3 regions of the Streptomyces sp. NPDC048751 genome follow, and region 1 is predicted to be linked to each of the others. Evidence: riboswitches for the same ligand, from Rfam matches in the RefSeq annotation. Region 1 holds a riboswitch; each other region holds the start of a gene.
What was found. A riboswitch is a leader RNA that binds a small molecule or an ion and turns the genes downstream of it on or off. The one in region 1 is predicted to bind S-adenosylmethionine.
Positions count from the first base shown of each region.

Region 2: another riboswitch for S-adenosylmethionine. It lies ahead of thrC (threonine synthase); the one in region 1 lies ahead of ACGFNV_RS36800 (putative leader peptide).
Region 3: another riboswitch for S-adenosylmethionine. It lies ahead of ACGFNV_RS21845 (aminotransferase class V-fold PLP-dependent enzyme); the one in region 1 lies ahead of ACGFNV_RS36800 (putative leader peptide).

Region 1 is NZ_JBICUX010000015.1:53,362-55,619, reverse strand. Features, by position in the region: gene ACGFNV_RS36810 (LLM class F420-dependent oxidoreductase) at 1-230, shown strand, start outside; gene ACGFNV_RS36805 (DUF1684 domain-containing protein) at 310-1,134, shown strand; SAM riboswitch class IV at 1,224-1,337, shown strand; gene ACGFNV_RS36800 (putative leader peptide) at 1,357-1,488, shown strand; gene ACGFNV_RS36795 (ABC transporter substrate-binding protein) at 1,704-2,258, shown strand, end outside.
Region 2 is NZ_JBICUX010000003.1:532,046-534,303, reverse strand. Features, by position in the region: gene ACGFNV_RS14135 (glucosyl-3-phosphoglycerate synthase) at 1-690, opposite strand, end outside; SAM riboswitch class I at 822-975, shown strand; gene thrC (threonine synthase) at 993-2,258, shown strand, end outside.
Region 3 is NZ_JBICUX010000006.1:450,025-452,282, reverse strand. Features, by position in the region: gene trpD (anthranilate phosphoribosyltransferase) at 1-473, shown strand, start outside; SAM riboswitch class IV at 573-689, shown strand; gene ACGFNV_RS21845 (aminotransferase class V-fold PLP-dependent enzyme) at 816-2,189, shown strand; gene ACGFNV_RS21840 (Lrp/AsnC family transcriptional regulator) at 2,222-2,258, opposite strand, start outside.

The sequences.
Region 1 (2,258 bases):
AGAACCTCGCCTTCTACGAACAGATCCCTTCCTACGCCCGGGTCATCGAACTCTCCGGCGCACGGCGGGCCGCCGACCTGGCCGTCATCGGCGACGAGAAGACCGTCGAGGCCGAGGTACGCCGCTACCGTGACGCCGGCGCCACCGAGGTCGTGTTCTCAGCCACCGAGATCGCGGGAGAAGCCGATCGTCGACGGACCTGGCGACTCCTCGGCGAACTGGCCCGCTGAGTACACCCGTCGGCTCGACAACCCCCTTGCACCCCTGCGTCCCCTGCCGAAGGCACCCACGGAACAAAGGAGATTCCCCATGACCACCGAGGCCGCCACCACGGACCTGCACGCCTTCACCGAGACCTGGCTGGAGTGGTACCGCGCCCAGGAGACCCGGCTCGCCGCCCCGCACGGGTTCCTGGCGATCACCGGCCTGCACTGGCTCGACGACCGGCCACAGCGCTTCCCGGACGCGCCCGGCGCGTGGCGCACCGGCCCCGAAGGCGTCGTCGTAGACCTCGATGACGGCGAGGAACTGGTCGTCGACGAGACGCCGGTGCACGGTGAACACCGCTTCGGCGTGCTTCCCGAGCGCGGCGGCGTCGACGCCGTGTGGGGAGACGCGGTCATCGAGGTCGCCAAGCGCGGCGGCCACGACATCGTGCGTCCCCGGCACCCGGACGCCCCGCTGCGCACGGCCTTCACCGGAACGCCCGCCTACGCCCCCGACCCGCGCTGGGCCGTGACGGGCCGCTACATCCCCTTCGACACGCCGCGGCCGACCACCGTGGGCGCCGCGGTCGAGGGCCTTGAGCATGTGTACGACGCTCCCGGCAGGGTCGAGTTCGAGCTGGACGGACGCCTGCTGTCGCTGACCGCGTTTCCCGGCCCTGGTGCGGGCCGACTGATGGTGCTGTTCACCGACGCGACCTCCGGAGTCACCACCTACGCCGCCAACCGGGCCCTGTCCCTCGAACCGCCCGCCGCCGACGGCACGGTCGTCGTGGACTTCAACCGCGCCGCGAACCTTCCGTGCGCCTACACGGACCTGGCCACCTGCCCGCTGCCCCCGGCCGAGAACCGGCTGCCGGTGGCCATCGAGGCCGGTCAGAAGATCCCCCGCGAGCGAAGCGGCTCCTGAACCGGACACACTCTCGCCCCGGACTCCCCTGACGAGGCGTCCTTTTGCGCCATTGACGTACGCCAAGTCTGGTCCGTACGATCACGAACGGCATTGAGTGTCAGCGTCAAGCCCTGGCTCGCTGACCGGCAACCCTCCCGCGCGGCGGGGTGCTCCAGGTGAAAGCCCGGCGGGATCACTGACGATCTCTGCAAGCGCGTGGCCCCGTGACCGGGGCCGAAAATGTGGAGGACCGATATGCGGCACGGTGGTGACCTCAGCGCCCGCTTCGCCGGCGCCACCGTGTTCTCCCGGCTCTCGCGTCGGCGCCACATCGACCTCAAGCGCTCGACCAGTTGTCTCTGTCAGGCCTGACGGGCCTTCCCACCGCTGGTCGCAGTACGGCACCTGCCATCGCCGCACCCGCCTGCGCCTGATCTCCGTCTGTCTTTGATCCCGCGTTTCGCCCTGATCCCCGTCTGCACAGCGCTCCCCGGCACCCGCGTCGCGCCGGCCGGGGCCGCACGCCCACGCACGGCCGTGCCTCGTACGGCATCCGTGCCTGGTGACACGAGTAGGAGAAGCCCTCCGTGACTGCACTTCCCGATGTCAGAACCTCCCGGTGGGCGGCACTGACCGCCCTTGTGACCGCCAGTGTTCTGCTGACCGCCTGCGGCTCCGGCGGCGGCGATTCCGGCAGCGGCTCCGGGCAGCCCGAGTCCGGCGGCACCCTGACCTTCGCGGTGGGTTCGGACGCCGGCTGCGTGGATCCGCAGCAGGTCGCCAGCAACGAGACCATCTACTCGGTGCGCCAGATCGTGGACTCCCTGACGGACCAGGACCCGAAGACCGGCAAGATCGTGCCGTGGCTGGCGAAGAGCTGGGACATCAGCTCCGACGCCACGACGTTCACCTTCCATCTGAGGTCGGGCGTTACCTTCAGCGACGGCTCGAAGCTGAGCGCGCAGGTGGTCAAGGACAACTTCGACGCGGTGCCGAAACTCGGCGCCCTGGGGACGCTCGCCGAGGGCTATCTGAGCGGCGTCAAGAGCACCACGGTAGTCGACCCGCTCACCATCAAGGTGACCTTCAGCCAGCCCAACACCCAGTTCCTGCAGGCCACTTCGACCCACTCGCTGGGGATC
Region 2 (2,258 bases), on a different contig from region 1:
CCCGACCAGGTGCAGGGAGTCGACCAGCATGCCCAGCTCCACGCCGTAGCCGACGGGGAAGGGAAGCTGTTCCAGGAGGGAGCGGCGGGCCGCGTACTCGCCGCCGAGCGGCTGCACGAACCCCGCCAGCTGCGGCCAGTGCATGTTCAGCAGCGGGCGGGCCATGAGCTCGGTGACCCGGCCGCCCTGGCCGGCCGCCCCGCCGAGCGGACGGTCGTACATCCCCTTGACGAGATCGACGTCCGGGTCGGTGAGCAGGGGGCCCACGATCCCGGAGACGAAGTCGGAGGAGAACTCCTTCAGGTCGGCGTCGATGAAGCAGACGATGTCCCCGCCGGTCACCAGCAGGGAGCGCCACAGCACCTCGCCCTTGCCGGGCACGGTCGGGATACGCGGGAGTATGTCGTCGCGGTGGACGACCCGGGCGCCCGCGGCGGCGGCCACCTCGGAGGTGCGGTCGGTCGATCCCGAGTCGACGACGACGATCTCGTCGACGAGCGGGACCTGCTGTATCAGGTCGTGGCGGATGACGGCGACGATGTCGCCGACGGTCTCCTCCTCGTTGAGCGCGGGCAGCACGACACTGACCGACTGGCCCGTCCGCTGTTTGGCGGCCAGGATCTGGTGCAGCGGGCGATCGGTCACGGACCAGGAGCGGGTGCTCAGCCAGCGCTCGACTTCTTCCAGCACAGTCTGCGGCTCCTCACGGGTTGTCTCGCGGTTCGGACGACTATCTCAACTGTCCTGGCCTTCGGTTACAGTCTTGGACAACGCTGGTGACCATCGCATGTCGGGGGTCATGTGCGTCAACAACCACATACCGCTCATCCAGAGGGGCAGAGGGAAACGGCCCGTTGAAGCCCCGGCAACCCTCCAGCCGGTCTCGTAGATCACTGTCGATCGCCAGCGAGGCTCCCGGCTAGGGAAGGTGCCAAATCCGTCTCGCGGCGAGATGCGTCGTGAGGAAGATGAGGAGAAAGGGCCTCGCCTCCATGGCTGTGCAGACTGTTGCAAGCACCACCGACTCCACCGTAGACCTCGGCCCCGCCGCCGCGCTGAGCTGTCGTGAGTGCGGTCACCGCGTGCCCCTCGGCCCGGTCTTCGCCTGCGAGGAGTGTTTCGGCCCGCTCGAGATCGCCTACGACTTCTCCTCCTACGACACGGAGGAGCTGCGCAAGCGCATCGAGGCGGGCCCCGCGAACATCTGGCGCTACGCCCCGTTGCTGCCCGTCCCGGCCGACGTGGCGGACAAGCCGAACATCAACCCCGGCTGGACCAAGCTCGTCAAGGCCGACAACCTGGCCCGCGAGCTGGGCGTCGACGCCGGCAAGCTCTTCGTCAAGGACGACTCCGGCAACCCGACGCACTCCTTCAAGGACCGTGTCGTCGCCCAGGCGCTGGAGGCCGCCCGCGCCTTCGGCTTCACCACCCTCTCCTGCTCCTCCACCGGCAACCTCGCCGGCGCGGTGGGCGCCGCGGCCGCCCGCGCCGGTTTCCGCTCGTGTGTGTTCATCCCGCACGACCTGGAGCAGGGCAAGGTCGTCATGGCCGCCATCTACGGCGGCGAGCTCGTCGGCATCGAGGGCAACTACGACGACGTGAACCGCTTCTGCTCCGAGCTCATCGGCGACCCGGCGGGCGAGGGCTGGGGCTTCGTCAACGTCAACCTGCGGCCGTACTACGCGGAGGGGTCCAAGACCCTGGCGTACGAGATCTGCGAGCAGCTCGGCTGGCGGCTCCCGGACCAGCTGGTCGTGCCGATCGCCTCCGGCTCGCAGCTCACGAAGATCGACAAGGGTCTGCAGGAGCTGATCAAGCTCGGTCTCGTCGAGGACAAGCCGTACAAGATCTTCGGCGCGCAGGCCGAGGGCTGCTCGCCGGTGTCGGTGGCCTACAAGGCGGGCCACGACGTCGTCCGGCCGCAGAAGCCGAACACCATCGCCAAGTCCCTCGCCATCGGCAACCCGGCCGACGGGCCGTACGTCCTCGACATCGCGCGCCGTACGGGCGGTGCCGTGGAGGACGTCAACGACGAGCAGGTCGTCGACGCGATCAAGCTGCTCGCCCGGACGGAGGGCATCTTCGCGGAGACCGCCGGCGGGGTGACCGTGGGTGTGGCGCGCAAGCTGATCGAGAACGGTCTGCTGGACCCGACCCTCACCACTGTCGTGCTGAACACCGGCGACGGCCTCAAGACCCTCGACGCGGTGGCCGGCACCGGGCTCACCGCCACCATCCGCCCGAACCTGGACTCCTTC
Region 3 (2,258 bases), on a different contig from region 1:
CCGCGAAGGTGAAGGCCCAGGCGGTGGGCGTCGCCGACCCGCGTCTGGCCCCGCTCATCGCCGGCGTCCTCGCCGAGCGCGGCAACTCCTCCCTCGTCTTCCGGGGTGACGACGGCTTCGACGAGCTGACCACGACCGCCACCTCCCGGGTGTGGGTCGTGCGCGACGGCAAGGTGACCGAGGAGACCTTCGACCCGCGCGACGTCGGCATCGAGCTCGTGCCGGTGGAGGCGCTGCGCGGCGCCGACCCGTCGTACAACGCGGAGGTCGCCAGACGGCTGCTGGAGGGCGAGAGGGGCCCGGTCCGCGACGCCGTCCTGCTGAACTCGGCGGCGGCGCTCGTGGCGCTCGACCCGGGCCCCGGAACGCTGGCCGAGCAGATCGGCGCCGGCATGGCCAAGGCCGCCGAGTCGATCGACTCGGGAGCGGCGAAGCGTTCGCTCGAGCGCTGGGTGGCCGCGAGCAACGCCTAGGGCCTGTCCGGCGGATCAGGTCGCTGGAAACCGACGTGCGGTCCCGCGATCCGGACACGGGTTGCGGGACCGCGATCACTTCACGTACGTTCCTGTCCAGGTCATGAGTGACAGTCATGAGGCCCCGGCCGACTGTCCGGCAACCCTCCGTCCGTGGCGGGGTGCCCCGGGTGAGGACCAGGCCGTAGGCAGTGAGGTCTACGGCAAGCGCGGATCCCTCATACACCAGGGATCCTGGTCATCGAGGGAGCCTTCCGTGAGCAAGCGAATGCGCTAGGGCGTCGAGCCCCGCCTCCGCACACCCGTCTTCACTCTCCTCCTTCCTCTCACGGGAGTTCCGTCATGTCTGTCCTCAGTGCTGCCTCCACCGCTGTCTCCACCCAGCCCCTTTGTGCCCCGCTGCCCGTTCTGGGCCGGGATGTCACCGTCCCGCTCGTCACGGGCGGCGAAGTCACCTACGCAGCGCTCGACTACGCCGCCAGCGCCCCCGCCCTCCAGCGGGTCTGGGACGACGTGGCGGCCTACGCCCCGTACTACGGCAGCGTCCACCGGGGTGCCGGCTACCTCTCCCAGCTGTCGACGGACCTCTTCGAGAACGCCCGCAGGACGGTCGCCGAGTTCCTCGACTGCCGAGCCGACGACCAGCTGATCTTCACCCGCTCGACGACGGACTCCCTCAACCTGCTGGCTCAGGCCCTCCCCGCCGACTGCCAGGTCTTCGTCTTCGAGACCGAGCACCACGCCTCGCTGCTGCCCTGGCAGCACGCCCGGGTCACCTACCTCGACGCCCCGCGCACCCCGCGGCAGGCGGTGGCGACCCTGGAGCGCGCCCTCGCCGACCGTGCCCCCCACGGCCCGGCCCTCGTCTGTGTCACCGGCGCCTCCAACGTCACCGGCGAGCTGTGGCCCGTACAGGAGCTGGCCGCCGCCGCCCACGCGCACGGCGCCCGTATCGTCCTGGACGCCGCCCAGCTGGCCCCCCACCACCCGGTGTCACTGAAGGACCTCGACGTCGACTGGGTCGCGTTCTCCGGCCACAAGCTGTACGCCCCGTTCGGCTCCGGCGTCCTCGCCGGCCGCGCCGACTGGCTGCGCGAGGCCGACCCCTACCTCGCGGGCGGCGGCGCCAGCCGCAAGGTGACCCGGCGCGAGGACGGGGGAGTGGACGTCGAGTGGCACGACAGCGCCGCACGGCACGAGGCGGGATCACCCAACGTCATCGGCGCCTACTCCATCGCCTCGGCCTGCAAGGCGCTGACCGAGGCCGGCTTCGACACCCTGGTCGCCCGCGAGCAGTACCTGATCGAGAAGGTCCGCACGGGCCTCGCCGAGGTCCCCGAGGTCCGGATCCTGTCCCTCTTCGGCGACGACGCCCCCCGCGTCGGCGTGATCTCCTTCGTCGTCGACGGCTGGAACAGCTCCCACTTCGCCGCCGCCCTCTCCGCCGAGTACGGCATCGGCGTCCGCGACGGCCTCTTCTGCGCCCACCCCCTCGTCCGCACCCTCCTGGGCAGCGACCCCCAGACCCAGGGCGAGTGCGGCGCCCCCGAGGCGGCCCCCGGCGAGAAGTCCCTCAACGCCATCCGCGTCAGCTTCGGCGCGGGAACCCCGGACGAACACGTGGACCGCTTCGTGAGCGCGGTCCGGGAACTGGTGAGCAACGGTGCCAAGTGGCAGTACCGCACGGAGGAGGGCCGCTGCGTCCCGGCGGTGTGACGGGCGTTCGCCAGTTGGCGGTGTTCAGGGGGTCAGGAGTCCAGCCCGATGGCGAAAGCCGCCTCAAGA